2 regions of the Streptomyces sp. AHU1 genome follow, and region 1 is predicted to be linked to the other one. Evidence: riboswitches for the same ligand, from Rfam matches in the RefSeq annotation. Region 1 holds a riboswitch; the other holds the start of a gene.
What was found. Region 1 has a riboswitch for S-adenosylmethionine ahead of ACICHK_RS37035 (putative leader peptide). Riboswitches for the same ligand answer to the same signal wherever they lie in the genome.
Positions count from the first base shown of each region.

Region 2: linked by a shared signal. The riboswitch ahead of ACICHK_RS12460 (aminotransferase class V-fold PLP-dependent enzyme) and the one ahead of ACICHK_RS37035 (putative leader peptide) in region 1 are both predicted to bind S-adenosylmethionine.

Region 1 covers NZ_CP174283.1:8,385,875-8,389,074, forward strand. Annotated here, with positions in the region: gene ACICHK_RS37020 (MFS transporter) at 1-120, opposite strand, end outside; gene ACICHK_RS37025 (hypothetical protein) at 289-561, shown strand; gene ACICHK_RS37030 (glutathione S-transferase C-terminal domain-containing protein) at 695-1,486, opposite strand; gene ACICHK_RS37035 (putative leader peptide) at 1,598-1,663, opposite strand; SAM riboswitch class IV at 1,700-1,845, opposite strand; gene ACICHK_RS37040 (amino acid ABC transporter permease) at 2,304-3,200, shown strand, end outside.
Region 2 covers NZ_CP174283.1:2,735,822-2,739,021, reverse strand. Annotated here, with positions in the region: gene ACICHK_RS12470 (cytochrome bc complex cytochrome b subunit) at 1-48, shown strand, start outside; gene trpD (anthranilate phosphoribosyltransferase) at 218-1,282, shown strand; SAM riboswitch class IV at 1,368-1,484, shown strand; gene ACICHK_RS12460 (aminotransferase class V-fold PLP-dependent enzyme) at 1,672-3,033, shown strand; gene ACICHK_RS12455 (Lrp/AsnC family transcriptional regulator) at 3,073-3,200, opposite strand, start outside.

The sequences.
Region 1 (3,200 bases):
GTTGATCATCACGTTCATGTTGGAGCCGGCGAAGCTGCAGATGAACTGGGCGAGGGCGAGCGGAGCGAGCACACGGCGCTGTGCCGCCGACGGCCGTTTCGCGGGGCCGGTTCCAGCCATCGTCATCCTTCTGGCCACCGGACGTGTGGTGTGGGTGCCGGGCTTCTACGCTCATAGCGTGCGCCGAACACCGGTGGACCGCACGTGGACGGGGTCCGACGGCGGACCCCGGAGGGTGTTCCGGGCATCGGACATGCGTCGGTTCCGGGGATGGGACAGAGTGATGCCATGGGTCGCCTGTGGATGACGTGGTCGATCGAGGGCGTCGGATCGGCCGGCCAGAACGTGGCCGACGTGGAAGCGGCCTGCCGCGCTCTGATCGGCTCGGTGGAGCGGGCCCGGCGCGCCTTCGAGGTGCAGGAGCCGTGGGAGGAGCTCCGCGAGTCGGCGCTGATCGTCCAGGAGCAGATCCTGGGTCCGGGGCGCGAGGCCCTCGACCAGGGCCGGCAGTGGACCTCGACCCTGAAGGGCGTGAGCATCCTGCTGGTTCCGCGCGAGTGAACCGTCCGGGCGCCGGGCCGGGGCCGGCGGACGACGTGCCTTCCGTCCGCCCCGTCCGCCCGTGGCACCGCCCGGCCGCGTGGTGCTCCCCCCGCCGCCGGGCGTACCGCGTCCCCGGGTTCTGCCCGGAGCGTCAGGCGTCCGCCGCCAGGGGCACCACATCGGTCGCCCGACGGAAGGCGGGGTGGTCGCCCAGGCGGCGGACGTACTCCTGGAGCCGGGGGTGGGAACGGAGGGCGTCGGACCGGCCCAACGCGGTCAGCGCCACCCACGCGTCCACGTCCGCCGCCGTCAGGCTGTCGCCCAGCACGTAGGGACCGGAGGCGAGCCGACGGTCCAGCAGCTCCAGTGCCGCCGTGAGCTCCGGCGGACAGGCGGACGGAGTGACATCACGGTCCAGCAGATCGCGCAGGGCCTCGATGTCGGCGCCGAGGGACGGGGGACGGAGCGTGGAAGGACATGCCGTGGTGTGGCCGGAGAGCAGTCCGGCGAGATCGCGGAGGATGTCGGGCGTGTGGTTGCTGACGATGCGTCCGCTCCAGCGGTCGCACAGCGCGGGCGCCGTCAGCGGTCCGTCGAAGTGGTGCTCGGTGGCCTCGTAGGCACGGCGCAGCGAGGCGAAGGCGTCGGGGGTGCGCTCGGGGTCCACGAGGAGCGTGGTGGCGACCGATTCCTTCGGACCGAGCAGTCCGAGGGTGATGGCGATGCGCAGCGAAAGGGGACAACTCCGTGACAGATACAGCTCGTAGCGGTGCGGAGCCGGGTAGAAGCCGCCGGCGAGGCCCACACCGATACGGCTGTCGACACGGTGGGGGAGGGCGGGCGACGCGGCCGCCGGCTGGAGACGCAGGGTCGAGGGGAGCGAGACCGGCTCACAAGGGCGTGAGCCGGTGGTGCTGGACGTGCGCGAAGCTGTCTCGGGCATGACTCTCCCTGGGGGAAGAAGGAAGCCACCGCCGCCTTATGGGCACCAGCGGCCGAATGCGGATCGACTGCGCTCGTCGCGCCGGTCCGGATCGAACGGACCGGCCGCGGATCAGTAAGCGCTGGAGACACGCAACAGATCGATGTGCAGGCGCCTCGTCAAGCCGTTCCTCGGCATTCCCACCGGTCCCGATTCCAGGGCTCGCGAGACGCGAGACCGCGCTTGCCCCGCCGCACCGGCGGGACCCGGTCGTCACCCGGGGCACCCCGTCGCAGCGGAAGGGTTGCCTGCCAGCGGGCCGGGGCCGATGACCACTGGAGGGAGTTCTACCCCCACCATGGGCGCTGACAATCGTGACCGTCCATGTCAGTCTCGACGGGCTCCGTTGCGCCGTCAAGAAGGCGGTACGAGTGGTCTCACCTGGTGGTCACGCGCATTGACATTCTTTTCGGGGCGGGCCTAACGTGCGGCCCACCAAGGGGATTCCTTCCGACCGGAGAAGAGATGGTGACGGTGACGCACACAGCCGAGGGGACGGCCGCATGGCGGCGCCTCGGCCGCGATGTGCTGTGCGCCGACCGCTCCGTGGACCTGCTGCGCGTCAACAGCGCGCTGTGTAGCGGTCCGTGTCGCCCCGTCAGCCAGGGCTGACGCTTCCTCCGCGTCACTGACGACCACCGCCGTCGCGGTGCGTCCCCTCCTGTCCAGCCCCCGTCGTCCGCGCGACCGCGCACCGCCGTGTCCGAGCCGCCTCCCGGCTCGCACGGTGCCGTGCGCCCGCGAGAACGCGGGGAGTCCGAATCCGCTGGAGCTCTCCATGAGTCAACCTCCCGGCAGCGCCGTGTCCTTCGGACCGGCGACGCCAGCCGATGCGATCCCCCGTACCGGCTTGCCCGCCCCGTCCGAACCCGTGGCGGCCCGGCGGGTCCTTCCGCTCCGGCGTCCCGGCCGCTGGATCGTCACGGCCGTCGTGCTCGTGCTGGTCGCCCAGATCGCCCACGGCCTGGTGACCAACCCCTTCTACCAGTGGGACCGCTTCCGGTACTGGTTCCTCCGGCCGGCCGTTCTCGACGGCCTGCTCATCACCCTCGAAGTCACGCTCTACAGCGCCCTGTCGGGCCTGCTGGGCGGAATCCTGCTGGCCCTGGCCCGGCTCTCCCCGAGCCCGGTGCTCCGCGCGGTGAGCTGGGTCTACACCTGGCTGTTCCGGTCGGTGCCGCTGATCGTGGTCCTGCTGTTCCTCTACAACTTCAGCGCGCTGTACCAGACGCTGAGCCTGGGCGTTCCGTTCGGGCCGGCCTTCCTCACCTTCGACGAGTCCCGCCTGGCCACCGACATGGCCGTCGCCGTCGTGGGACTGAGCCTGAACGAAGCGGCGTACGCCTCCGAAGTGGTGCGCGGCGGCCTCCTCTCCGTGGACCAGGGGCAGCACGAAGCGGCCGCCGCCCTGGGCCTGCCGAAGCGGTACCGGTTCGCGAGGATCGTCTTCCCGCAGGCGCTGCGCTCCATCGTCCCCAACTACGTGAACCAGCTGATCGGTCTGATCAAGGGCACCTCGCTGGTCTTCTACGTCTCCCTGCTGGACCTGTTCGGCTCCGTGCAGAGCATGGGCAGCACCTACCCCGGCGACATCGTGCCGCTGCTCCTCGTCGCCACCGCCTGGTACCTGATCCTCACCAGCGTCGTGTCCGTCGTCCAGTTCTACGTCGAGCGG
Region 2 (3,200 bases), 5.7 Mb from region 1:
ACCATCGAGGAGTACAAGGAGATCACGAGCGGCCACGGCCACCACTGATCCCCGGCTGTTCGCCACGGCAGGAGCCCCGTCCATGACATGGACGGGGCTCTTTGCCGTGTCCCGGGCTGGATAGGGTGGACTCACCCGGTGCCGCGGGGTGATCCACCCCGTGCCACCCACGACCGTGTCACCCGCGACCGCGTGACCTACGAACCCAGGAGCGACCATGAGCGCTGTGAACCCCGCTGGAGGCGACACCGCGGCGGGCCGTTCCTGGCCCGCGGTACTGAACGGCCTGCTCGAGGGCCACGACCAGAGCGCGGACGACACGGCCTGGGCGATGGACCGCATCATGCGCGGCGAGGCGACCGACGCCCAGATCGCCGGGTTCGTGGTGGCGCTGCGGGCCAAGGGCGAGACCGTCCAGGAGATCACCGGACTCGTCCGGGCGATGTACGAGCACGCCAACGTGATCGAGGTGCCCGGACACACCGTCGACATCGTCGGGACGGGCGGCGACGGCGCGAAGACCGTCAACATCTCCACGATGTCCTCGATCGTGGTGGCCGGCACCGGCGCCAAGGTGGTCAAGCACGGCAACCGGGCCGCGTCCTCGGCCTCCGGGTCGTCGGACGTCCTGGAGAAGCTCGGCGTCAATCTCCAACTGCCGGTGAAGCGGGTGGCCGAGGTGGCCGAGGAGGCCGGGATCACCTTCTGCTTCGCGGTCAAGTTCCACCCGGCGCTGCGTCATGTCGCGGCGGCGCGCGGTCAGTTGGGCATCCGGACCACCTTCAACGTGCTCGGACCGCTGACCAACCCGGCGCGGGTGAAGGCCCAGGCGGTCGGCGTCGCCGACCCCCGCATGGCGCCGATCGTGGCGGGCGTGTTCGCCGAGCGCGGCAACTCCTCGCTGGTCTTCCGCGGCGACGACGGCCTCGACGAGCTGACCACCACGGCCGGCTCCCACGTCTGGGTGGTCCGCGACGGCTCGGTCACCGAGGAGTACTTCGACCCGCGCGACGTCGGGCTCGACACCGTCCCGGTGGAGGCCCTGCGCGGCGCCGACGCCTCGTACAACGCGGAGGTCGCCCGGCGCCTGCTGGACGGCGAGAAGGGGCCCGTGCGGGACGCGGTCCTGCTGAACTCGGCGGCGGCCCTGGTGGCCCTCACGCCGACCGGCGCGCCGCTCGCCGGCCAGCTCCGCGACCAGATGGAGCGGGCGGCCGAGTCGATCGACTCCGGGGCCGCGAGGCGCACCCTGGACCGCTGGGTGGCCGCCAGCAACGCCTGATCCACGCGGGATCCCGCGCAAGGCGCAGTCCAGGATCCGGACTGCGCCTTGCGCGCGGGAGATCCTCTGGCAAGATGCTGTACCAGGTCATGAGTGACAGCCATCAGGCCCCGGCCGGCTGTCCGGCAACCCTCCGTCCGTGGCGGGGTGCCCCGGGTGAAGACCAGGTCGTAGGCAGCGAGGCCTACGGCAAGCGCGGACCCCTCCCGCCCTCCGGGCGGACGCAACCAGGGGTCCTGGTCGTTCGAGGGAGCCTTCTGTGAGCAAGCGAATGCGTTAGGGCGCCGAGCCCCGCCTCCGCACACCCTTTTCACTTTTTCCCGCGCCGTGCCCCGCCTTCCGGCGGCCGGCCGCGCGGTGATCCCGCCTGCTTCTCACAGGAGTTCGCCATGTCTGTCTCCACCGTTGCCGCCGACTCGTCCGTCTGTGCCCCCCTGCCGGTCCTGGGCCGGGACGTCACCGTTCCGCTCGTCACCGGCGGCGAGGTGACCTACGCGGCCCTCGACTACGCCGCCAGCGCGCCCGCCCTCCAGCGGGTGTGGGACGACGTGGCCGCGTACGCGCCGTACTACGGCAGCGTCCACCGGGGGGCCGGCTACCTCTCGCAGCTGTCCACCGACCTCTTCGAGAACGCCCGCAGGACCGTCGAGGAGTTCCTCGACTGCCGCGCCGGCGACCAGGTGGTCTTCACCCGCTCCACCACCGACTCGCTCAACCTGCTCGCCGCGGCCCTCCCGGCCGGCTGCCAGGTCTTCGTCTTCGAGACCGAGCACCACGCCTCGCTGCTGCCCTGGCGCGACGCCCGGGTGACCTACCTGAACGCCCCGCGCACCCCGGGCGAGGCCGTCGACACCCTGGAGCGCGCCCTCGCCGCCCGGGACCCCCACGGACCGGCCCTGGTCTGCGTCACCGGTGCCTCGAACGTCACCGGCGAGCTGTGGCCGGTGCGGGAGCTGGCCGCTGCCGCGCACGCCCACGGAGCCCGCATCGTCCTCGACGCCGCGCAGCTCGCCCCGCACCACCCGGTGTCGGTCCAGGACCTCGACGTCGACTGGGTCGCCTTCTCCGGGCACAAGCTGTACGCGCCCTTCGGCTCCGGCGTCCTCGCGGGCCGCTCCGACTGGCTGCGCGCGGCCGAGCCGTACCTCGCGGGCGGCGGCGCCAGCCGCCGGGTCGCCCGGCGCGAGGACGGCGGTGTGGACGTGGAGTGGCACGACAGCGCCGCCCGGCACGAGGCCGGCTCGCCGAACGTCATCGGCGCCTACTCGATCGCGTCGGCCTGCAAGGCGCTCGCCGAGGAGGGCTTCGACCGTCTCGTCGCCCGTGAGCAGCACCTGATCCGCACCGTCCGCGCGGGCCTCGCCGAGATCCCCGAGGTCCGGGTCCTGTCCCTCTTCGGCGACGACGCCCCGAGGGTCGGCGTCATCTCCTTCGTCGTCGAGGGCTGGAACAGCTCGCACTTCGCGGCCGCGCTCTCCGCCGAGTACGGCATCGGGGTGCGCGACGGCCTCTTCTGCGCCCACCCGCTGGTCCGCACGCTGCTCGGCAGCGCCCCCGAGGTCCAGGGGGAGTGCGGCGCCCCCGAGGCGGCCCCGGGCGAGAAGTCCCTCAACGCCATCCGCGTCAGCTTCGGCGCCGGCACCCCCGACGAGCACGTCGAGCGCTTCGTCCGCGCGGTGCGCGAGCTCGTCAGCGACGGCGCGCGCTGGCAGTACCGCACCGAGGACGGCCGCTGCGTCCCGGCGGTCTGACGCCCGTGAAAGCTCCGCCCGGAGGCGGCGCCGCGTCGGTCAGTTGTCGAGGCCGATCGCGAACGCCGCCTCCAGGTCGTGCTGGGAGTACGTACGGAACGCCACGTGCGTGTCCGTCGCCTCGACGCCCGGGATCTTGCTGATCCTGCCGGGGATGACGTCCGCCA